DNA from 4 places in the Klebsiella sp. GFKo11 genome. Region 1 is predicted to be linked to each of the others. Evidence: predicted binding sites of a transcription regulator. Region 1 holds the regulator's gene; each other region holds the start of a gene.
What was found. Region 1 encodes PurR, which represses purine synthesis genes. Its sites were predicted from a motif close to CANGCAAACGTTTGCNTG; they were not measured.
Positions count from the first base shown of each region.

Region 2: the regulator PurR is predicted to act here: its motif matches at 3,639-3,656, upstream of gltS (sodium/glutamate symporter).
Region 3: the regulator PurR is predicted to act here: its motif matches at 4,191-4,208, upstream of carA (glutamine-hydrolyzing carbamoyl-phosphate synthase small subunit).
Region 4: the regulator PurR is predicted to act here: its motif matches at 1,724-1,741, upstream of pyrC (dihydroorotase).

Region 1 is NZ_CM151369.1:2,883,633-2,889,675, reverse strand. It holds gene AC07P6_RS14085 (C40 family peptidase) at 1-270, shown strand, start outside; gene sodB (superoxide dismutase [Fe]) at 518-1,099, shown strand; gene AC07P6_RS14075 (MFS transporter) at 1,177-2,343, opposite strand; gene cydH (cytochrome bd-I oxidase subunit CydH) at 2,511-2,600, opposite strand; gene purR (HTH-type transcriptional repressor PurR) at 2,897-3,922, shown strand; gene punR (DNA-binding transcriptional activator PunR) at 3,941-4,852, opposite strand; gene punC (purine nucleoside transporter PunC) at 4,974-6,043, shown strand, end outside.
Region 2 is NZ_CM151369.1:133,348-139,390, reverse strand. It holds gene AC07P6_RS00645 (MIP/aquaporin family protein) at 1-572, shown strand, start outside; gene glpK (glycerol kinase GlpK) at 594-2,105, shown strand; gene gltS (sodium/glutamate symporter) at 2,219-3,421, opposite strand; gene xanP (xanthine/proton symporter XanP) at 3,708-5,099, shown strand; gene AC07P6_RS00625 (AsmA family protein) at 5,245-6,043, shown strand, end outside.
Region 3 is NZ_CM151369.1:5,317,741-5,323,783, reverse strand. It holds gene citE (citrate (pro-3S)-lyase subunit beta) at 1-434, shown strand, start outside; gene citF (citrate lyase subunit alpha) at 445-1,971, shown strand; gene citG (triphosphoribosyl-dephospho-CoA synthase CitG) at 2,007-2,900, shown strand; gene dapB (4-hydroxy-tetrahydrodipicolinate reductase) at 3,149-3,970, shown strand; gene carA (glutamine-hydrolyzing carbamoyl-phosphate synthase small subunit) at 4,427-5,575, shown strand; gene carB (carbamoyl-phosphate synthase large subunit) at 5,591-6,043, shown strand, end outside.
Region 4 is NZ_CM151369.1:3,931,884-3,937,926, forward strand. It holds gene mdtH (multidrug efflux MFS transporter MdtH) at 1-268, shown strand, start outside; gene grxB (glutaredoxin 2) at 334-981, shown strand; gene AC07P6_RS19165 (lipoprotein) at 1,118-1,678, shown strand; gene pyrC (dihydroorotase) at 1,801-2,847, shown strand; gene dinI (DNA damage-inducible protein I) at 2,920-3,165, shown strand; gene bssS (biofilm formation regulator BssS) at 3,451-3,705, shown strand; gene solA (N-methyl-L-tryptophan oxidase) at 3,831-4,949, shown strand; gene AC07P6_RS19190 (DUF2770 family protein) at 5,025-5,138, shown strand; gene trhO (oxygen-dependent tRNA uridine(34) hydroxylase TrhO) at 5,124-6,043, opposite strand, start outside.

The DNA of each region.
Region 1 (6,043 bases):
ATTCACATCCCGCGTACCGCTAATGAAATGTATCATCTGCGCGATGCCCGCCCGGTCGATCGCGGTGAGCTGCAAAGCGGTGATTTAGTCTTCTTCCGCACCCGTGGGCGCGGTACCGCCGATCACGTTGGTGTCTATGTCGGCAACGGTAAATTTATCCAGTCCCCGCGCACCGGTCGCGATATTCAAATAACCTCGCTGAGTGAAGATTACTGGGAACGCCATTACGTTGGCGCGCGCCGCGTCATGACGCCAAAAACCATTCGCTAATTCTGCCTCGTCGCTTCTGCGGCGGGGTAACACTCTCTTTTGCCACATCTTTTAATTTGCTACTATCACCTTGCGTAATACATGGTTATTGCGCGAACTATACCCAAAATAATTCCAGTTGTATCAAGGCGGCAACTAAGCGCATCCCCGGGAGCGTACAAATAGTACGTGACCGGGGTAAGTGCAGGCAGCCAACAAAGATGCGGCTGGAAGTATGAAGGGTATAACTATAAAAAGGAGAGTAGCAATGTCGTTCGAATTACCTGCATTACCATATGCAAAAGACGCCCTCGCGCCGCACATTTCCGCAGAAACCCTGGAATACCATTACGGTAAACACCACCAGGCCTACGTCACCAATCTCAACAACCTGATCAAAGGCACCGCGTTTGAAGGCAAGACCTTAGAAGAAATCGTTCGCTCTTCCGATGGCGGCGTTTTTAACAACGCAGCTCAGGTCTGGAACCACACCTTCTACTGGAACTGCCTGGCACCAAACGCTGGCGGCGAACCTGAAGGTGAACTGGCGGCAGCTATCGCTAAATCCTTCGGCAGCTTTGCTGATTTCAAAGCAAAATTCACCGACGCGGCAGCGAAAAACTTTGGTGCTGGCTGGACCTGGCTGGTGAAAAACGCTGATGGTAGCCTGGCGATTGTTTCCACAAGCAACGCCGGTACGCCGCTGACCAGCGACGCAACCCCGCTGCTGACCGTTGATGTCTGGGAACACGCTTACTACATCGACTACCGTAATGCGCGTCCGAACTATCTGGAACACTTCTGGGCGCTGGTGAACTGGAAATTTGTGGCGGCCAATCTGGCGGCGTAAAAGCAAACCGCAGAAGGATTGCGCCTTCTGCGGTTATTTTTCACTTCACACACAATTCACATACTATTCATGAACGATTAGTGGTTAGCAAAAGCCTCTTCCGGCTGCGACCGACCGCTGAAAAAAACCAGCAGTAGCGCAACGCCCGCAATGATCGCTCCCATCACTGGTACGAATGCATAGCCCAGCCCACCAGATATCACCGCACCACCGGCGGCTGCGCCTAACGCGTTACCGAGGTTGAAAGCGCCGATATTAACCGATGATGACAGCCCGGGAGCTTCGTGAGCCACGCGCATCACGCGCATCTGCAGTGGCGGAACCACCGCAAAAGTCGCGGCACCCCAGACAACCATACTGATAGCCGCACCAATTTGTGACTGGGCCAGTAGCGGGATCGCCAGCATGATCACCATCAACAGCAGCAGAAAGCCCTTCAACGTCCCGGAAACCGAGCGGTCGGCAAACTTACCGCCAAGGTAGTTACCCAGCGAGAAGCCTACGCCAATCAGTACCAGCATCGCGGTCACAAACAGTGGCGATGCGTTAGTGATGCTGTGCAGGACCGGTGATATATAGGTGTAAAGCGTAAACATCGCCCCTGCCCCCAGAACGGTGGTCAGCAGCGCTGACAGCACCTGCGGGCGCATCAGTACTGAAAGTTCCTGCTTAACATCAGGCCGCTCACCCGCGCTTCCTTTTGGCAGGGAAAACCACAGGCTGACCATCGCCACCACGCCGAGACCCGCCGTTGCAAGGAACGACATTCGCCAGCCGATAGTTTCCCCCAACCAGGTCGCCGCCGGAACGCCGCCAATGTTGGCAATTGTCAGCCCCATAAACATGGTCGCCACGGCGCTGGCCTGCTTATGCTTCGGCACTACGCTCGCCGCCACCACCGAGCCTAACCCAAAAAAAGCGCCGTGATTGAGGCTGGTGATAATGCGCGACAGCAGTAGCGTGGTGTAATCCGGTGCAATTGAAGAGAGCACGTTACCAAGAGTAAAAATCGCCATCAGGAAAATCAGCGCATTTCTGCGCGCGCGGTGCGAAAGCAACAGAGTCATCAGCGGCGCGCCAACCATCACCCCAATGGCATAGGCACTAATAAGCATTCCCGCAGCCGGAATAGAGACATCCACGCCTTTGGCGATAACCGGTAATAGCCCCATCGGGGAGAACTCGGTAGTACCGATACCGAAGGCACCGATCGCCAGAGCGAGCAGGGGAAAGTTGATTTTCATTCAATGACTCCATCGGGCCGTCTTCAGCGACGGCATCTCATCAGAAGCCAAAAGCATGACATCAATCACAGAAAAACAAAAGTAAACGAAATGGCAAAAGATTTTTGCGAAATTGATAATAATGGTGGAAAAAGAAAAGGGAGAACGATGTCTCCCTCATATTGGAATTAGTGCAGTATGGCGGTGAGCCCTGCGGCGACAATCAAACCCAGAACAATAATCGTCGTTGTCAGCGAAAACTTTAAATCTGTATCCATCAATTTTTCCCCTTGATTATCCCCACATGAAAAGTGAGCTTGCTCATTTTTACATAGATTAGCGCAAATATCTTCCGAGATTTAGAGGGATGCACATTTTTGTTCTTCCCCTTTGCCCCAAGATCGGACAAAATCCCACGCTAATTTGAAAGCGTATCGGCCATTGACCCCTTCCTGTCGTTCTGTGTCGTTTTCCCGACGTGATGCAATGTTCAATTTTGGCATCAGGGTGTGTACAGGCAAACGTTTACGTACCGATTAACGGGCGATCAGGTCAAGGTCTGGAGTGAGAAGTAATGGCAACTATTAAAGATGTAGCGAAGCGCGCAAACGTTTCCACTACAACAGTATCACATGTAATTAACAAAACGCGTTTCGTTGCAGAAGAGACGCGCAACGCTGTGTGGGCTGCGATTAAAGAACTGCACTACTCCCCCAGCGCCGTTGCTCGCAGCCTGAAGGTTAATCACACCAAGTCTATCGGATTGCTGGCGACCAGCAGCGAAGCGGCCTATTTTGCCGAAATTATCGAATCCGTTGAGAAAAGTTGCTTCCAGAAGGGCTATACCCTGATTCTCGGCAACGCATGGAACGATCCGGAGAAACAGCGCGCCTACCTGTCAATGATGGCGCAGAAGCGCGTGGACGGCCTGCTGGTGATGTGTTCTGAGTATCCTGAGTCGGTACTGAGCATGCTGGAAGAATATCGCCATATTCCGATGGTCGTGATGGACTGGGGTGAAGCAAAAGCCGACTTCACCGACTCGGTTATCGATAACGCCTTCGAAGGGGGTTATATCGCCGGGCGCTATCTGGTGGAACGCGGTCATCGCGAAATTGGCGTGATCCCCGGCCCGCTTGAGCGGAACACCGGTGCCGGCCGCCTGGCCGGCTTTATGAAAGCGATGGAAGAAGCGCAGATCAACGTTCCTGAAAACTGGGTCGTGCAAGGTGATTTCGAGCCGGAATCCGGCTACCGCGCGATGCAGCAAATCCTCAGCCAACACCATCGCCCGACGGCGATTTTCTGCGGCGGGGATATCATGGCGATGGGCGCTATTTGTGCAGCAGATGAAATGGGTCTGCGCGTGCCGCAGGATATTTCGCTGATCGGTTATGACAATGTGCGCAACGCCCGCTACTTCAGCCCAGCGCTGACCACCATCCATCAGCCAAAAGATTCTCTGGGCGAAGCGGCCTTCAACATGCTGCTGGACCGCATCGTCAACAAGCGCGAAATATCCCAGTCTATTGAAGTACATCCGCGCCTGGTCGAACGTCGATCCGTGGCCGACGGCCCGTTTGTCGATTATCGCCGTTAATTCTCCTCGCGGCGCCGGCTATTCCGGCGCCCGCAGCCACTCCCTGTTCAGCGTTTCACTGTCGCCAAGGTAATCCAGCAGCCACATCAGCGCCGGTGAAGCATCGCTTTGTTGCCACGTCAGGCAGCAGGCCGCATCAGGGAATGGATTTTCCAGTGCCAGCGCCGTCCATTCTCCGCTATCAATTCGCGGCTGTGCAAAATGCTTTGGCACCATGCCAACACACAACCCTGCGCTGAGGCAGGTCGCGGAAGCGTCCCAGTCCGGCACCACCACCCTCTTCTGATTATCCAGCAGCCACGTCGTGCGTTTCGGTAGCGAGCGTGAAGTATCTTCCCGTACCAGCGACGGCCAGTTGCGCAACACATCGTCGCTTAACGGGCCGTCTATTTTCGCCAACGGATGATCGCTGGCCACCACGCAATCCCAACTCAGCATCCCCATATCGCGAAACGCATAGCGCCCACCGACGGGAATAGAGCGCGTCGCGCCAATAGCTAATTCCACGCGGCCATCAGCTAACGCATCCCAGACGCCGTTGAATACCTCCTGAAAGACAATCAGTTCAACGTCATCAAAATGACGATAGAAATCAACGATCATTTGCCGCATGCGCGCCGGTTTGACGATGTCATCGACGGCAATGGATAGCTGCCCGCGCCAACCGTTGGCTATCTGCTGACACTGCTGGCGAGTGATCTGCATTTTTTTGATAACAGAGCGCCCTTCCTGCAAAAACCAGACCCCGGCCGGGGTTAATTCGACATCGCGGTGACGACGTTCAAAGAGCGGAACCGCCAGCCACTCTTCCAACTGACGCACGGTATAACTCACCGCTGAAGGTACGCGGTGTAGCTCCTGCGCCGCTGCGCTAAAACTGCCGTTACGCGCAACAGCATCAACCACCTCAAGTGAGTATTCTGACCACATATTCTGCCTACAAAATTTTTGAATCCACCTGACAAATATTAGCGTTTCACAAGCCCGAATGCACTCCCTACACTCTGCCGCACCGTACCTGCATCAATAACAAGAGAATTTTATGCAACAATTGCAACAACCTGGGAAAGGATTCTTAGTCTGGCTGGCCGGGCTCAGCGTGCTCGGCTTTCTGGCCACCGATATGTATCTGCCGGCTTTCGCCGCGATCCAACAAGATCTCAACACTTCAGCGGCTTCAGTCAGCGCCAGCCTGAGCTTGTTCCTGGCAGGCTTTGCCATTGGACAGCTTTTTTGGGGGCCGCTCTCTGACCGTTACGGACGCAAGCCGGTACTGCTAAGCGGCCTGGCCATTTTCGCTATCGGCTGTCTGGGGATGCTTTGGGTGCAAGATGCCACGCTGATGCTGGCGCTGCGCTTCATTCAGGCGATTGGCGTTTGCGCCGCCGCCGTGACCTGGCAAGCGATGGTGACCGATTACTACCCAGCCCATCGCACAAACCGTATTTTTGCCGCCATTATGCCGCTGGTGGGCTTGTCTCCAGCATTGGCGCCGCTGCTCGGCAGCTGGCTGCTGGTTCATTTCGAATGGCAGGCTATTTTCGCCGTTCTGTTCGCGATAACCCTGTTGCTCATGCTGCCGGCCTTGCGCCTGAAAGCGGCGAAAAAGACGGTTGTCGGCACCCAGCAGAAGCTGACTTTCCTTGCCCTACTACGCTCGCGCGAATACAGCGGCAACGTGCTGATTTATGCCGCCTGCTCCGCCAGCTTTTTCGCATGGTTGACCGGCTCGCCATTTATTCTTCACGAGATGGGGTACAGCCCGACCGTTATCGGCCTGAGCTACGTTCCGCAAACTATCGCGTTTCTGGTTGGTGGTTACGGCTGCCGTGCGGCTTTACAAAAATGGTCAGGGCAGCAGATCCTGCCGTGGCTGCTGGTGATTTTCTCCATCAGCGTTGCCGCTACCTGGCTGGTAGGTTTGCAGGCTAACGCCACGCTTGTCGGATTAATGATTCCGTTCTGTGCAATGGCGGTGGTAAATGGCGGTATTTATCCTATCGTCGTTGCTCAGGCGCTGAAGCCGTTCCCGCAGGCGACCGGTCGCGCCGCAGCTTTGCAAAATACCTTACAGTTGGGTCTTTGCTTTATCGCCAGCTTGCTGGTTTCTACGCTGATAGC
Region 2 (6,043 bases), 2.8 Mb from region 1:
TCGCTGGCGCCTTTTGCGCTGCGGCTTTAGTTTACGGGCTTTATTACAATCTTTTCTTCGATTTCGAACATAGCCACAATATGGTGCGCGGTAGCGTCGAAAGTCTTGAGCTGGCTGGCATTTTCTCCACTTACCCGAACCCGCATATCAATTTTGTGCAGGCCTTCGCGGTAGAGATGGTGATTACCGCTATCCTGATGGGCGTCATTCTGGCGCTGACCGATGATGGCAACGGCGTGCCGCGCGGCCCGCTGGCACCGCTGCTGATTGGTCTGCTGATCGCCGTTATCGGCGCATCCATGGGCCCGCTGACCGGCTTTGCCATGAACCCGGCACGCGATCTCGGACCGAAAACCTTCGCCTGGCTTGCTGGCTGGGGAGATGTCGCCTTCACGGGTGGCAAAGATATTCCTTATTTCCTGGTGCCGCTGTGTGCGCCAATCGTCGGTGCTGCGCTAGGCGCATTCTGCTACCGCAAGCTGATTGGCCGCCACCTGCCTTGCGACACCTGCGTTGTCGAAGAGAAAGAAGCCTCATCCTCCTCTACAACGCAACACAACGCTTCGCTGTAATCTGACTACGGGACTCATACTATGACCGACAAAAAATATATCGTAGCGCTCGACCAGGGCACCACCAGCTCCCGCGCCGTTGTAATGGATCACGATGCCAATATCGTCAGCGTCTCTCAGCGAGAATTTGAACAAATTTATCCGAAGCCCGGCTGGGTTGAGCACGACCCGATGGAGATCTGGGCGACCCAAAGCTCCACGTTGGTAGAAGTGCTGGCAAAAGCCGATATCAGCTCCGATGAAATCGCCGCAATCGGCATCACCAACCAACGTGAAACCGCTATCGTGTGGGAGCGCGAAACCGGTAAACCGATTTATAACGCGATTGTCTGGCAGTGCCGGCGTACCGCTGAAATCTGCGAACAGCTCAAGCGCGACGGTATGGAAGAGTACATTCGCAAGGCCACTGGCCTGGTGGTTGACCCGTACTTCTCCGGCACCAAAGTGAAATGGATCCTTGACCACGTTGAAGGCTCACGCGAACGCGCTAAGCGCGGCGAGCTGCTGTTCGGCACCGTGGACACCTGGCTTATCTGGAAAATGACCCAGGGGCGTGTGCACGTCACTGACTACACCAACGCCTCGCGTACCATGCTGTTCAACATCCACGAGCTGGACTGGGACGACAAAATGCTCGACGCGCTGGATATCCCCCGCGCCATGCTGCCGGAAGTACGCAAGTCTTCCGAAGTATACGGCCAGACCAATATCGGCGGTAAAGGCGGCACGCGTATTCCGATCGCCGGTATCGCGGGCGACCAGCAGGCGGCGCTGTTCGGTCAGCTGTGCGTTAAAGAAGGGATGGCGAAAAATACCTACGGCACTGGCTGCTTCATGCTGATGAACACCGGCGAGAAAGCGGTGAAATCTGAAAACGGCCTGCTGACGACGATCGCCTGCGGCCCGCGCGGCGAAGTGAACTATGCGCTGGAAGGTGCGGTGTTTATGGCGGGAGCCTCTATTCAGTGGCTGCGCGATGAGATGAAGCTGATCAGCGACGCGTTCGATTCCGAATATTTCGCGACTAAAGTGAAAGATACCAACGGCGTATACGTGGTCCCGGCATTTACCGGCCTCGGCGCACCGTACTGGGACCCGTACGCCCGCGGCGCAATCTTCGGCCTGACCCGCGGCGTGAACTCTAACCATATTATTCGCGCCACCCTGGAATCTATCGCCTATCAGACCCGCGACGTGCTGGAAGCGATGCAGGCTGACTCAGGGATCCGTCTGCACGCTCTGCGCGTCGACGGCGGCGCGGTGGCCAACAACTTCCTGATGCAGTTCCAGTCCGACATTCTCGGCACCCGCGTAGAACGCCCTGAAGTGCGCGAAGTCACCGCACTGGGTGCTGCCTATCTGGCCGGTCTGGCGGTGGGTTTCTGGCAGAATCTGGATGAGTTGCAGGAGAAAGCGGTTATCGAACGTGAATTCCGCCCGGGGATTGAAACTACCGAGCGTAACGTTCGCTACAGCGGCTGGAAGAAAGCGGTAAAACGCGCGTTAGCGTGGGAAGAGCACGACGAGGGGTAAGAGCTGGAGGTATTCCCGGCTTGCGGCGTAAACGCCTTAGCCGGGCTACAAAACCCCAAACAGCACGATCTTGTAGCCCGGACAGGTGCGCAGCACCGCCTCCGGGTTTTTTATCAGCCAAACATCGGCAACAGCAGATACAGCTTAATGACCAGCGCGTTAACGATATCAATAAAGAACGCACCCACCATCGGCACCACCAGAAACGCCATGTGCGATGGGCCAAAACGGTCGGTAATTGCCTGCATATTGGCAATCGCCGTCGGCGTCGCGCCGAGGCCAAAGCCGCAGTGACCAGCGGCCAGAACGGCGGCATCGTAGTTTTTCCCCATCATTCGATAGGTCACAAACACCGCATACAGCGCCATTGCCACCGTCTGCACCGCCAGAATGGCAATCATCGGCAGCGCCAGCGACGCCAGCTCCCACAGCTTCAGGCTCATCAGGGCCATAGCCAGGAACAGCGACAGGCTGACGTTACCCAATACAGACACCGCGCGATCAAACACGCGATACAGCCCCAACGCCGACAAACTGTTGCTAAGGATCACGCCGATAAATAGCACGCAAACAAAGGTCGGCAGCTCGAATACGGTTCCCGCCAGCAATTGCGCAACGAACTTACCTACCGTCAAACAAATGGCAATTAACGCGATACTCTCAATCAGCACCAGCGAGGTAATCATGCGCCCCATTTCCGGCTTTTCAAACGCGGTCGGTGCAACCTGATCGTCCGGCGTGCCGTCCGGTGAGGAAGAGTGCTTAACCAAATAGCGCGCCACCGGGCCGCCGATCAGGCCACCCAGCACCAGACCAAAGGTTGCGCAGGCCATCGCCACTTCGGTAGCGTTGGCGAAACCATAGCGCTCGACAAACAATTTACTCCACGCCGCGCCGGTGCCGTGACCGCCGGAAAGGGTAATGGAACCCGCCAGCAGCCCCATCAGCGGGTCAAGGCCCAGCAGCTTCGCCATGCCGATACCGAGTGCGTTTTGCAGCAGCAGCAGTCCCACGACAACGATCAGGAACGTCCCCACCACTTTGCCGCCAGCCCGCAAGCTGGCGAGGTTGGCGTTCAGGCCGATGGTGGCGAAGAACGCCAGCATCAGCGGATCTTTCAGGCTCATATCGAAATCAATTTCGATATCCATGCTTTTCTTCAGCGCCAGTAAGGCCAATGCCACCAGCAGGCCACCCGCAACGGGTTCAGGAATGGTATATGTCTTCAGGAAAGGGACGGTTTGAACGAGTTTTCTACCCAGTAGCAACACTAATGTTGCGGCAACGAGCGTCGATAAGGTATCGAGATGAAACATAAAAAGAGCTCCTTATAGGCGCATGATCCATTCACACGCGACGGTATTCCCGGTGTCGATTGCTTCTCATCATGAGTAATCGGGAGGGGATTTTAAGCAGAAGTACGGAAAAAATGACAGAAAAAGATATTTTGTAGGGATATTGATGCGATCAAGCATACAAAATGTTAATAATTTTTCTAAGCCTATTCCCTGTATAAATATTTATCGCTAAAGAGTGGCAAACGTTTGCTTTTGGTCTACAGTCCGATAAAATCCCCGCTTTGCCACCTTTGGGATTGTTGTGATGTCCGTTAACACCGCAGAGTCAGAAAATGCGCAACCGGTTGCGCATAAGCAAGTCAGCGAATTAATCTACCGCCTTGAAGACCGCCCACCGCTACCGCAAACTCTGTTCGCCGCTTTCCAGCACCTGCTGGCGATGTTTGTCGCAGTCATCACCCCGGCGCTGTTAATTTGCCAGGCTCTGGGCCTCCCGGCTCAGGATACGCAACACATCATCAGCATGTCTCTGTTCGCCTCCGGTGTCGCATCCATTATTCAAATTAAAGCCTGGGGCCCGGTTGGCTCAGGGCTGCTCTCAATCCAGGGCACCAGCTTTAACTTCGTCGCGCCGCTGATTATGGGCGGTACCGCGCTGAAAACCGGCGGCGCCGATGTCCCAACCATGATGGCTGCGCTGTTCGGTACCCTGATGCTGGCCAGCTGCACGGAAATGGTCATCTCCCGCGTACTGCACCTCGCGCGGCGCATCATTACCCCGCTGGTCTCCGGCGTGGTGGTGATGATTATCGGTCTGTCGCTGATTCAGGTTGGCCTTACTTCTATCGGCGGCGGCTACGCGGCCATGGCTGATAACACCTTCGGTGCGCCAAAAAACCTGCTGCTGGCGGGTATCGTGCTGGCGCTGATTATTATCCTTAACCGCCAGCGCAACCCCTATTTGCGCATCGCCTCGCTGGTGATCGCCATGGCAGCGGGTTATCTGGCAGCCTGGTTCCTCGATATGCTGCCAACCAATACCGCGCCAACCGACAGCAGCCTGATTATGGTGCCCACGCCGCTTTACTACGGTCTGGGCATCGACTGGAATCTGCTGCTGCCGCTGATGCTGGTCTTTATGATTACCTCGTTGGAAACTATCGGCGATATCACCGCCACCTCCGACGTCTCCGAGCAGCCGGTTTCAGGCCCGCTATATATGAAGCGTCTGAAGGGCGGCGTGTTGGCTAACGGCCTGAACTCGTTCGTCTCGGCAGTATTTAATACCTTCCCGAACTCCTGTTTCGGGCAGAACAACGGCGTGATTCAATTGACCGGCGTCGCCAGCCGCTACGTCGGCTTTGTGGTCGCGCTGATGCTGATCGTGCTCGGCCTGTTCCCGGCGGTAAGCGGCTTCGTGCAACATATCCCTGAGCCAGTACTCGGCGGCGCAACGTTAGTGATGTTCGGCACCATCGCCGCCTCCGGCGTGCGCATCGTCTCCCGCGAACCGCTGAACCGCCGCGCGATCCTGATTATCGCCCTGTCGTTGGCCGTAGGCCTTGGCGTTTCCCAGCAGCCGCTGATTCTGCAGTTCGCCCCTGACTGGCTGAAGAACCTGCTCTCCTCCGGTATCGCTGCCGGTGGTATCACGGCAATCGTGCTGAACCTGGTTTTCCCGCCAGAGAAAAACTAATCCTGCCTGATGCCCTGGCCGCGTGATGCTGGCCAGGGCATGTACATCATCCACCTCACATCATCTCATTACACAATTCCTGTCTTGAGGATTGCGCATAATTCGGGCATAACAGCCTTATGTGCCTCGCTCAGGATCGAAGATCATGAAATTTCTCGGAAAGCTGATTCTCTGGCTGTTGATTGCCCTGCTGGTGGTGATCATTGCGGTTTATTTCCTGCTGCAAACCCAGTGGGGCGCACGCCAGGCCAGCGCCTGGCTAAGCGACGGTACCGGCTGGAAGGTCTCTTTCAACAAAATGGACCACAATTTCTCCTCGCCAATGCACCTGCAACTGCAAAACGTCACCCTTGGTCGTGACGGCAAACCGGCGACGCTGGTGGCTAAAACGGTGGATATCGGCTTTAGCAGCCGCCAGTTTAGCGACCCACTGCATGCCGACGAGATTGTCCTCAGCGATGGCACCCTGAACTTCTCGCCTTCATCAGCAGCCTTACCGTTCGCCGCCGACCGCCTACAGTTGCGCAACATGGCGTTTAACAGTCCGGAAAGCGACTGGGATCTCAGCGCTCAGCGCGTCACCGGCGGCGTCAGCCCATGGGCACCGGAAGCGGGCAACGTCCTCGGTAAAAAAACGCAGATTCAAATGAGCGCAGGGTCGATGACGCTGAACGGCATCGAAGCCAGCAATGTGCTGATTCAGGGGAGTATCGATAACGGTGAAGTAGCGCTCTCGACCATCGGTGCTGATGTTGCCCGCGGCACGATGACCGGGACGGCGAAACGCAACGCCAACGGCGGCTGGCAGGTCGATAATTTACGCCTCAGCGAGATCCGCCTGCAAAGCGATAAATCGCTCGCCGACTTTTTCACGCCGCTCACCACGCTGCCTTCACTACAGGTTGGCCGTCTCGATATGACCGATGCCAGCCTGCAAGGGCCTG
Region 3 (6,043 bases), 2.4 Mb from region 1:
GTTTGTCGGCCATTGCGCTGGCGGCCTTTGACTACGTGATGGATATGGGCACCTGCCGCGGCGACGGCACCGAGCTGTTTTATGCTCGCTGCGCGGTGCTGCACGCCGCCCGCGTTGCCGGGATCGCGGCCTATGACGTGGTGTGGTCGGATATCAACAACGAAGAAGGTTTCCTCGCGGAAGCGAATCTGGCGAAAAACCTCGGCTTTAACGGCAAATCGCTGGTCAACCCGCGCCAGATTGAGCTGCTGCATCAGGTTTATGCCCCAACGCTTAAAGATGTCGAGCATGCGCGCGAAGTTATCGCGGCGGCGGAAGAGGCGGAAGAGCGCGGCCTGGGCGTGGTATCGCTGAACGGCAAGATGATAGATGGACCGATTATCGATCATGCGCGCAAAGTCGTGGCGCTGTCGGCTTCCGGCATTCGTGATTAAGGGGTAAATAATGAAAGAGATCGTGGCAATGCTTAATCAACAATACGTCGTGCCGGAAGGGTTAGAGCCCTATGCGGGCGTGACCGCGAAAAGCCCGTGGTTGGCCAGCGAAAGCGAAAAGCGCCAACGTAAAATTTGCGCCTCGCTGGAAGAGGCGATTCGCCGCTCCGGGCTGCAAAACGGCATGACCATCTCCTTCCACCACGCGTTTCGCGGCGGCGACAAGGTGGTCAATATGGTGGTGGCGAAGCTGGCTGAAATGGGCTTTCGCGATCTGACGTTAGCCTCAAGCTCGCTGATCGACGCTCACTGGCCGCTGATCGAGCATATTAGAAACGGCGTGGTTCGCCAGATTTATACCTCTGGCCTGCGCGGTAAGCTCGGGGAAGAGATCTCTGCGGGCCTGATGGAAAACCCGGTACAAATTCACTCCCACGGCGGCCGTGCGCATTTAGTGCAAACCGGCGAACTGAATATTGACGTGGCGTTCCTTGGGGTGCCGTGCTGCGATGAGTATGGCAACGCCAACGGCTTTAGCGGCAAATCTCGCTGCGGCTCACTGGGCTACGCCAAAGTGGATGCTGACGCGGCCAAATGCGTGGTGCTGCTGACCGAAGAGTGGGTTGATTATCCGAACTACCCGGCCAGTATCGCTCAGGATCAGGTTGATCTGATCGTGCAGGTTGAGGAAGTTGGCGATCCGGCGAAAATCACCGCCGGGGCGATCCGCCTGACCAGCAACCCGCGCGAGCTACTGATCGCTCGCCAGGCGGCCAAAGTGATCGAACATTCTGGCTACTTCAAAGACGGCTTCTCTTTGCAAACCGGCACCGGCGGCGCGTCGCTGGCGGTAACCCGCTTCCTCGAAGATAAGATGCGTCGTAATGAGATCACCGCCAGCTTTGGTCTGGGCGGGATCACCGGCACGATGGTCGATCTGCATGAAAAGGGCCTGATAAAAGCGCTGCTGGATACCCAGTCTTTCGACGGCGATGCTGCGCGTTCGCTAGCGAATAACCCGAACCATATCGAAATCTCTGCTAATCAGTACGCGAACCCAAGTTCTAAAGGCATCTCTTGCGAGCGCCTGAACGTGGTGATGCTGAGCGCGCTGGAAATTGATACCGGGTTCAACGTCAACGTGATGACCGGCTCCAACGGCGTGCTGCGTGGGGCATCTGGTGGCCATAGCGATACGGCGGCAGGGGCTGATTTAACCATTATCACCGCGCCGCTGGTGCGCGGGCGTATTCCGTGCGTGGTGGAGAAGGTGCTAACTCGCGTCACGCCGGGGGCCAGCGTGGATGTGCTGGTGACCGACCACGGTATTGCCGTGAATCCGGCGCGTCAGGATCTGATCGATAACCTGCGCAGCGCCGGTATCCCGCTGATGACGATTGAAGAGCTACAACAGCGCGCTGAGCTCCTGACCGGTAAACCTGAGTCGATCGAATTTACCGACCGGGTGGTGGCGGTAGTGCGTTATCGCGATGGTTCAGTGATTGACGTGATTCATCAGGTTAAAACCGCCAGCTAAACGCATCGAGGAGAGAAGGCATGAGCGAAGTGATCATGAGCCAGCATCGCCAGTTGAGTCGTCAAACGGTCGCGGCGGAGGATATCGTTTCTCGCGTGGAGCGGGCGCTGCTGACGGAAGTTCGCCTGACGCCAAAACCGGGTCTGGTGGATATCCGTAACACCGGCGCGCATCAGGATATGGACCTAGCGTCATTTGAAGCCAGTACGGCGGTTGTCGCCCCGTGGATGGAGAAGTTTTTCATTATGGGTCACGATACGGCCAATATCACACCGGAACAGGTGCTGATGATGCTGCGTCCAGTGGGCATGGCCTGCGAGACGGATATGCTGGAGGTCACCGGGGGGGTGAATACCCATCGCGGGGCGATCTTCGCTTTTGGCCTGCTCAGCGCGGCGGCAGGAAGGCTGGTTGCCCGAGGGGAGCCGGTTGAACAGCACCGGGTTTGCGATCAGGTTGCCCGATTCTGTCGCGGCGTGGTTGGGCGCGAGCTTTCCCCCTCGGAAGGGAAGAAGGTGAGCAAAGGCGAGGCGCATTTCCTGCGCTACGGGCTGTCTGGTGCCCGGGGTGAAGCGGAAAGCGGCTTTCGTACCGTGCGCACTCAGGCTATGCCGGTATTTAATCGCGTGATGGCGGATACCGGCGATACCAATCTGGCGTTATTACAGACCTTGCTGCATCTGATGGCATGGAATGACGATACCAACCTGGTTTCACGCGGCGGGCTGGAAGGACTCAACTTTGTTCAGCAGCAGGCGCAAAAGCTGCTGTGGGAAGGCGGAGTGCTGGCCGACGGTGGGCTGGAAGCGTTACGTCAGCTGGACGATGAACTGATTGTTCGCCATCTCAGCCCCGGCGGCAGCGCCGATCTGCTGGCGGTCACCTGGTTCCTGTATGGCTTCCCTCCAGGAGAGCTGTTCCTGCATTAATTGTTCGGCTTTTCATCAATAGCTGACCCCGGATTGGCCTGCAAATGGCCGAACCGGGGTTCCTGAATCCACATGCGTACCCCTTCTCACTACTCAACGCCAAATTCCCGGCACAATCGTATAGTTTTTACTGATATCGGCGGCAGTTTGTCATAAATTTCTAATTATCGGTGTTTTTGAGTAGCGGCTCATCGACGGGCTGGTTACTCTGAAAACAATTTACGTAGTGTTAACAAAAGAGAATAGCTATGCATGATGCACAAATCCGCGTGGCCATCGCGGGCGCGGGCGGCCGGATGGGACGCCAGTTAATCCAGGCGGTACAGCAAATGGACGGCGCGGCGCTTGGCGCGGCTCTGGAACGTGAAGGCTCCTCACTGCTCGGCAGCGATGCGGGCGAGCTGGCGGGCGTGGGTAAGTCAGGCGTTGTGGTGCAAAGCAGCCTTGAGGCGGTAAAAGATGATTTCGACGTGTTCATCGATTTTACCCGCCCGGAAGGCACGCTGAACCACCTCGCTTTTTGCCGTCAACACGGTAAAGGGATGGTGATCGGCACCACCGGCTTTGATGATGCCGGGAAGCAGGCGATTCGCGATGCTTCGCAGGAAATCGCCATTGTATTCGCCGCTAACTTTAGCGTCGGCGTCAACGTGATGTTAAAGCTGCTGGAGAAAGCGGCGAAGGTGATGGGCGACTACACCGATATCGAAATTATCGAAGCGCACCATCGCCACAAAGTCGATGCCCCATCGGGTACGGCGTTAGCGATGGGCGAGGCGATTGCCGGTGCTCTGGATAAAGATCTGAAGGACTGTGCGGTCTACAGTCGCGAAGGTTACACCGGTGAACGCGAGCCGGGCACGATCGGTTTTGCCACCGTACGCGCCGGAGATATCGTCGGTGAGCATACAGCGATGTTTGCCGATATCGGCGAACGTATCGAAATCAGCCATAAGGCCTCCAGCCGGATGACTTTTGCAAATGGTGCAGTTCGCTCAGCATTATGGTTGAAAGGTAAGAAAAACGGTCTTTTTGATATGCGTGACGTGCTTGAACTGAACTCTTTATAACGATTATTACCCATCGTGATGTGGTTATTGCATTCAATATGTAATTGATTGCAAAGGGCAATATTTTATTGCCCTTTTTATTTTTCCGATTTTTTTATATTTTTATCATCAAGTCTTCAAAAGATTATGTTATCTTTGTATTTATTGTTGTTTTATTGTAAATTTTGACCATCTGGTCTACTTTTTTGTTCTCCGCTCAATGATTTTACAATAATCCGGCCCCGCAAGCGTTTTCCCTGGCTAGTTAGTTGATCTTTTTACCAGCTAAGGCTGGTATTGCTGAACAGTGGCCTGAAATAAGATTAAAAATATCCGCTTTAAGTTGACTTTTACCCGCCATCTCTCCAGAATGCCGCCGTTTGCCAAAATTCTGCGGGCAACAGATTTGCATTGATTCAGATCTGCATTATGAATTAATATGCAAATAAAGTGAGTGGATATTCTCTGGAGGGTGTTTTGATTAAGTCAGCGCTATTGGTTCTGGAAGACGGAACCCAGTTTCACGGTCGGGCCATTGGGGCTACCGGCACGGCGGTTGGGGAAGTCGTTTTCAATACTTCAATGACCGGTTATCAAGAAATCCTCACTGATCCTTCCTATTCCCGCCAAATCGTCACTCTGACTTATCCCCATATCGGCAACGTCGGCACTAACGCCGCTGATGAAGAATCTTCTCAGGTACATGCGCAGGGCCTGGTCATTCGCGACCTGCCGCTGATTGCCAGCAACTTCCGCAATACCGAAGACCTCTCTTCTTACCTGAAGCGCCATAACATCGTGGCGATCGCCGATATCGATACTCGTAAGCTGACCCGTCTGCTGCGTGAGAAAGGCGCGCAGAACGGCTGCATTATTGCGGGCGACAGCCCGGATGCGCAGCTGGCGCTGGAAAAAGCGAAAGCGTTCCCGGGCCTGAACGGGATGGATCTGGCGAAGGAAGTGACTACCGCAGAAACCTACAGCTGGACGCAAGGTAGCTGGACTCTGGCGGGCGACCTGCCGGAAGCCAAAGCAGAAAACGACCTGCCGTTCCACGTTGTGGCCTATGATTTCGGCGCGAAACGCAACATTCTGCGCATGCTGGTCGACCGCGGCTGCCGTCTGACGGTAGTGCCGGCGAAGACCTCCGCTGAAGACGTGCTGAAGATGAATCCGGACGGCATCTTCCTGTCTAACGGCCCCGGTGACCCGGCTCCGTGCGACTACGCCATCGAAGCGATTGAGAAGTTCCTCGAAACCGAGATTCCGGTATTCGGCATCTGCCTTGGCCATCAGCTGTTGGCGCTGGCGAGCGGAGCGAAGACCATCAAGATGAAGTTTGGTCACCATGGTGGTAACCACCCGGTTAAAGATATTGATAACAACGTGGTGATGATTACCGCGCAGAACCACGGTTTTGCGGTGGATGAAGCCTCGATGCCTGCTACCCTGCGCGTGACCCACAAGTCGCTGTTCGACGGCACCCTGCAGGGGATTCATCGTACCGATAAACCAGCGTTCAGCTTCCAGGGACACCCGGAGGCGAGCCCGGGTCCGCACGATGCCGCGCCGCTGTTCGACCACTTTATCGAATTGATTAAGCACTACCGTTCTTCAGCAAAATAATCAGGAGCAAACAAAATGCCAAAACGTACAGATATAAAAAGCATCCTGATTCTTGGCGCTGGCCCGATCGTTATCGGCCAGGCTTGTGAATTTGACTACTCCGGCGCGCAGGCGTGTAAAGCGCTGCGCGAAGAGGGTTATCGCGTCATTCTGGTGAACTCCAACCCGGCGACCATCATGACCGACCCGGAAATGGCCGATGCGACTTATATCGAGCCGATTCACTGGGAAGTGGTACGCAAAATTATCGAAAAAGAGCGCCCGGATGCGGTTCTGCCGACCATGGGCGGCCAGACTGCGCTGAACTGTGCGCTGGAACTGGAACGTCAGGGCGTACTCGAAGAGTTTGGCGTCACCATGATTGGCGCCACTGCTGACGCGATTGATAAAGCCGAAGACCGCCGCCGTTTCGACGTGGCGATGAAGAAAATCGGCCTCGACACCGCGCGCTCCGGCATCGCTCACACT
Region 4 (6,043 bases), 1.0 Mb from region 1:
TGAACCTGCACGTGAAACGCTGGGGGCTTCGCTGGCGGATGCCAGAGCTAGAGGTAGCTACATGGGCTTTAGCCGCTTAGGATTAGCCTTTGGCGGTGCCTTCGGTTATGCCGGCGGAGGCTGGCTTTTTGACGCTGGTAAAGCCGCCGGACAACCTGAGCTACCGTGGTTGATGTTAGGCATCATCGGCTTTGCAACGTTTATCGCGCTGTGGTGGCAGTTCAGCCCGAAACGTTCGACCTCAGGAATGCTGGAACCGCGCACCTGAGTTGCCGGACCCTCGTTTCTCTTCCATAATGAATTAAGGACACTCAGTCACTATGGAGGAGAAACGTGAAGTTATATATCTACGATCACTGCCCATTCTGCCTTAAAGCCCGCATGATTTTCGGCCTGAAGAATATCCCCGTCGAACTGATCACGATTCTGGAGGATGATGAATCAACCCCGACCCGAATGATCGGTCAGAAGATGGTGCCTATTCTGCAAAAAGACGACAGTCGCTACATGCCGGAAAGCATGGATATCGTGCATTACGTCGATAAACTGGATCGCCAACCGCTGCTCACCGGCCCGCGTAATCCGGCGATTGAAACCTGGTTGCGTAAAGTCAACACCTATGCCAACCGCCTGCTGATGCCGCGTTTCGCAAAGTCTGCCTTTGATGAATTCTCTACGCCTGAAGCGCGCGCTTATTTTGTGAATAAGAAAGAAGCGTCAATTGGCAGTTTTGCCGATCATCTCGCACATTCCCCCGGGCTGGTTAAGAACATCAGTGACGATCTGCGGGCACTGGATAAACTGATAGTTCAGCCGAACGCCGTTAATGGGGAACTGTCTGAAGATGATATTCATCTCTTTCCGCTACTGCGCAGCCTGACGCTGGTCGCAGGTGTGAGCTGGCCAAGCCGCGTCGCCGCCTACCGCGATAATATGGCCAAACAGACGCAGATTAATTTACTGTCATCTATGGCCATTTAGACCTAAGGCAGCGAAAGGTTTGGTCGTTCGCTGCCACCTCGCTTCTTTTTCAGTCTTTTCCGCTAGCACCTCCCGTGCTGGTAGGCCATGCTGCTTTGTGTCAGGATGAACCTATGGCATGACATTAAGGAACCCAATGAAAAAGATGTTTATCGCGGCCGCGCTTATTGTTAGCGGCCTTCTGAGCGGCTGTAACCAGCTTACGCAATATTCAGTTAGCGAGCAGGAAATCAACCAGGCGCTGCAGAAACGTAATCACTTCGCCAAGGATATTGGCCTGCCTGGCGTAGCGGATGCCCACATTGAGCTGAAAAACCTTACCAGCGCCATTGGTCGTGAAGAACCGAACAAAGTGACGCTAAGCGGAGTGGCGAATTTAGATCTGAATTCATTATTCGGTAACCAGAAAGCAACCATTGATCTGAAGCTCAAGGCGCTACCGGTATTTAATAAAGAGAAGGGGGCCATTTTCTTGCAGGAGATGGAAGTTGTTGATGCGAAAGTCCACCCTGAGAAGCTGCAGTCTGTCGTCCAAACGCTAATCCCCTATCTCAATCAATCACTACGTAGCTACTTCAATCAACAGCCCGCTTACGTGCTGCGCGAAGATGCCAGCACTGGTGAAGCATTGGCGAAAAAGTATGCTAAAGGTATCGAGGTGAAACCTGGGGAGATCATCATCCCCTTCACCAATTAATTTTTCGGGCGCTTCAGCGCCCGTTTTTTTACGGAAATTGATGCAAAGGAAAACGTTTACGCTTATCCTTAGTGCCCGGCAAAAACAGCCCTGATGACTGAACTTATTAGCCGGAGCCTTCCATGACAGCACAATCCCAGGTATTGAAAATCCGCCGCCCTGACGACTGGCATATTCATCTGCGCGATGACGATATGTTAAAAACCGTCGTGCCTTATACCAGTGAATTTTATGGCCGGGCGATCGTGATGCCGAATCTGGTCCCTCCTGTCACCACAGTAGAAGCCGCCATCGCCTACCGCCAGCGTATTCTTGATGCCGTCCCTGCGGATCATGATTTTACACCGCTAATGACCTGCTATCTGACCGATACACTCGACCCGGCAGAACTGGAACGCGGATTTAACGAGGGCGTGTTTACTGCCGCCAAACTCTATCCGGCCAATGCCACGACCAACTCCAGCCATGGCGTTACCAGCACCGATGCCATCATGCCAGTGCTTGAGCGTATGGAAAAACTGGGCATGCCGCTGCTGGTTCACGGTGAAGTCACCCACTCTGATATCGATATTTTCGACAGAGAAGCACGCTTTATTGACACGGTCATGGAGCCTTTGCGCCAGCGTCTGCCCGGCCTGAAGGTTGTCTTCGAACACATCACCACGAAAGACGCCGCTGAGTATGTACGCGATGGTAACGACCTGCTGGCGGCCACCATTACCCCTCAGCATCTGATGTTTAACCGCAACCATATGCTGGTTGGCGGCGTGCGCCCTCACCTTTACTGTCTACCGATTTTGAAACGTAATATCCATCAGCAGGCACTGCGTGAACTGGTCGCCAGTGGTTTCGAGCGAGCCTTCCTTGGCACTGACTCCGCCCCGCATGCCCGTCACCGCAAGGAGGCCAGTTGCGGCTGCGCAGGTTGTTTCAACGCGCCAACCGCGTTGGGAAGTTACGCGACGGTGTTTGAAGAGATGAACGCTCTACAGCACTTTGAAGCTTTTTGTTCACTTAATGGCCCACGTTTCTATGGTCTGCCGGTCAATGAAATCTATGTTGAACTGGTGCGTGAGGAAAGCACAGTGGTAGAGAGTATCTCGCTGCCAGGCGATTCACTGGTGCCGTTCCTCGCCGGAGAAACCGTGCGCTGGACGATGAAAAAATAAATCCCGCGCTCCCTGTTGTAAACGTGCAAATTATACTGTATAAATAAACAGTATATTACACAGGGGGCAATTATGCGCATTGAAGTGTCTATCGCCAAATCTACAGCCTTACCCAGCGGCGCCTTAGAAGCGCTGAACAATGAACTCTCGCGGCGTATCGATCAACAGTTCCCTTCGATGTCAAGTCAGGTGACGGTCCGATATGCAGCCAATAACAATTTGTCAGTCATCGGCGGTTTGAAAGAAGATAAAGACCGGATTAGCGAAATCCTGCAAGAAACCTGGGAAAGCGCTGACGATTGGTTTGTCCGCGACTAGTCAATTAAATTTGCTCCCTCATTGTGCAACTTTTTGCCGGGTCGCCCCGGCTTTTTTATTCTTTTCATACTCAGACATTCCCTATTGCCCCCGCTTACACCCTTATAAAATAACGAAGAATGAAACCTTGTGCGCACAAAAAATCAGCAATCAGTGGTGTATGTATCTCTATTTCGTTTAATTTCTCGAGTTTATTCTTGACTACTGATATAATTAATTTGCTTCAGAAAATATGCATTAAACCTCGAGAACTGTTGTCTTTTAACATATGAAGAAGGGGTTATGATGGAAAAGAATAATGAAGTCATCCAGACCCATCCCCTCGTTGGATGGGACATCAGCACCGTGGATAGCTACGATGCGCTGATGTTGCGCCTGCACTACCAAAACCCCGCTCAAGAAAGCAGTAGAGACGCAGAAATTGGCCAGACGCTATGGCTAACAACGGACGTCGCACGTCAGTTTATTTCTATTCTGGAAGCAGGTATTGCGAAGATTGAATCCGGCGAATACCAGGAAAATGAGTATCGCAGACATTAGCAATAACGCACTAATGTCTAAATATTCACTGAACAGGCACCTATGGGTGCCTGAACTATTTTCGGACTTGTATAACAGCGGGTTGTTAATTACCCTGCTAATAAAGCAATAACCCGGAACTCACCATGCAATATGACCTCATCATTATCGGTAGCGGCTCCGTTGGCTCCGCCGCAGGCTATTATGCGCGACAGGCAGGGCTTAACGTTCTGATGATCGATTCACATCAGCCTCCACATCAGGAAGGCAGCCATCACGGTAACACGCGCCTCATTCGTCACGCCTATGGCGAAGGCGAAAGGTATGTCCCTCTGGTGCTACGAGCACAAAAAATGTGGGATGAATTTGCCGCCGCCAGCGGTGAAGCCGTTTTTGAACGCACGGGGGTCATTAATCTTGGGCCCGCAAACTCCGAATTTCTGCGCAACGTTGCCAACAGCGCGCGCCAATTCCAGCTCAATATCGAAGAAATGGATGGCCAGGCCGTTATGGCTCGCTGGCCGGAAATCCGTGTACCACATGATTATCAGGCGATATTTGAACCGGCATCCGGTATATTGCGCAGCGAGCTGGCTATTGAGACCTGGATCCGCCTCGCCCGCGAAGCAGGCGCGGCCCAGCTATTCAATTGCCCGGTCTCCGCCATTCATCATCAGCCTAACGGTATAACCGTAGAAACAGTAGATGGTGAATACAGCGGTAAAAAACTGCTAGTCAGTGCCGGAACCTGGGCCACTCGCCTGCTGCCAAATCTGCCTGTTCAACCGGTCCGTAAGATTTTTGCCTGGTTTCAGGCCGATGGCCGCTACAGTACCAAGAATAACTTCCCGGCGTTTACGGGCGAATTACCCAATGGCGATCAATATTACGGTTTCCCGGCCGATGACAATGAGTTGAAAATAGGCAAACATAACGGGGGGCAGCTCATTTCAGCCCCCGAAGAGCGCGCACCCTTCGGCGCAGTTGCTACTGATGGCTCCGAATCTTTCAACTTCCTGCGCAACGTATTGCCCGGTATCGGCGGCTGTCTCCATGGCGCATCCTGTACCTACGATAATACGGCTGATGAAGACTTCATTATTGATACTCTTCCCGAACAGCCCAATACGCTCTTGATTACCGGGTTAAGCGGACACGGCTTTAAATTCGCTCCGGTACTGGGAGAGCTTGCCGTACAGTTCGCACTTGGTGAACCTTCTGAGTTTGATCTGACACCCTTTTCGCTGGCTCGCTTTCAGCAATAATAGCCAACTCTGCGGTTCTGCGACCGTGCAAAAAACAACGGCCTCGATTGAGGCCGTTAATCACTGAGAGAGTTTATGCGTCGCCTGTTTGAATTACTGGTCAACAACGTCCGCGAGCATTTTATGATTTATCTGGCACTGTGGCTTCTACTGGCGATTATCGATCTCATCTGGTTATGGTTTTTCTGAAGACTCAGGATCCGGGATCCCTAACCTGGTGTTCAGACGACCGCGAGATTTATTGAAGATTTTATTGCCATTTTCGCGCCCGGCGCGCAGTTTCCGCTGCTCCTCTTCCGGCAGCTTATGCTCTTCCATACAGGCTTCGCTACAGCACCCGGCAAATTTTTCCGCGCAGTCCGGGCACTGAATAAACAGCAGGTGACAGCCATCGTTCAGACAGTTGGTATGGCTATCGCAGGATGTACCGCACTGATGACAATGAGCGATCACATCGTCTGAGATCCGCTCGCCCATACGCTCATCAAAAACAAAATTCTTACCGACAAAGCGTACCGGCAGCCCCTGCTCGCGGGCGCGGCGGGCGTACTCGATAATACCGCCTTCGATATGCCAGACTTTACTGAAGCCGTTATGCTTCATCCAGGCGCTGGCTTTTTCACAGCGAATCCCGCCGGTACAGTACATAACGATCTTTTTATCTTTATGTTCCTGCATCATTTCGACGGCTTTCGGCAACTGATCGCGGAAAGTATCCGCTGGAATTTCCAGCGCATTATCAAAATGACCAACTTCGAATTCGTAATGGTTACGCATATCGATAAAGACCGCGTCTGGATCATCAAGCATCGCATTCACTTCCGCGGCCTTCAGATAATCTCCCACGTCTGAAGCATCAAACGTTGGATCATCAATACCGTCAGCGACAATGCGGTCACGAACTTTGAGGCGCAGAACCCAGAAGGATTTACCATCGTCGTCCAGGGCGATATTGAGGCGCAGACCTTTCAGTGCCGGGTCAAAGCCATACAAAAATTCACGTAACGCATCGACTCGGCTCTGCGGAACGCTGATCTGTGCGTTAATACCCTCATGGGCCAGGTAAATGCGTCCAAAAACGTTCAATTTGGTCA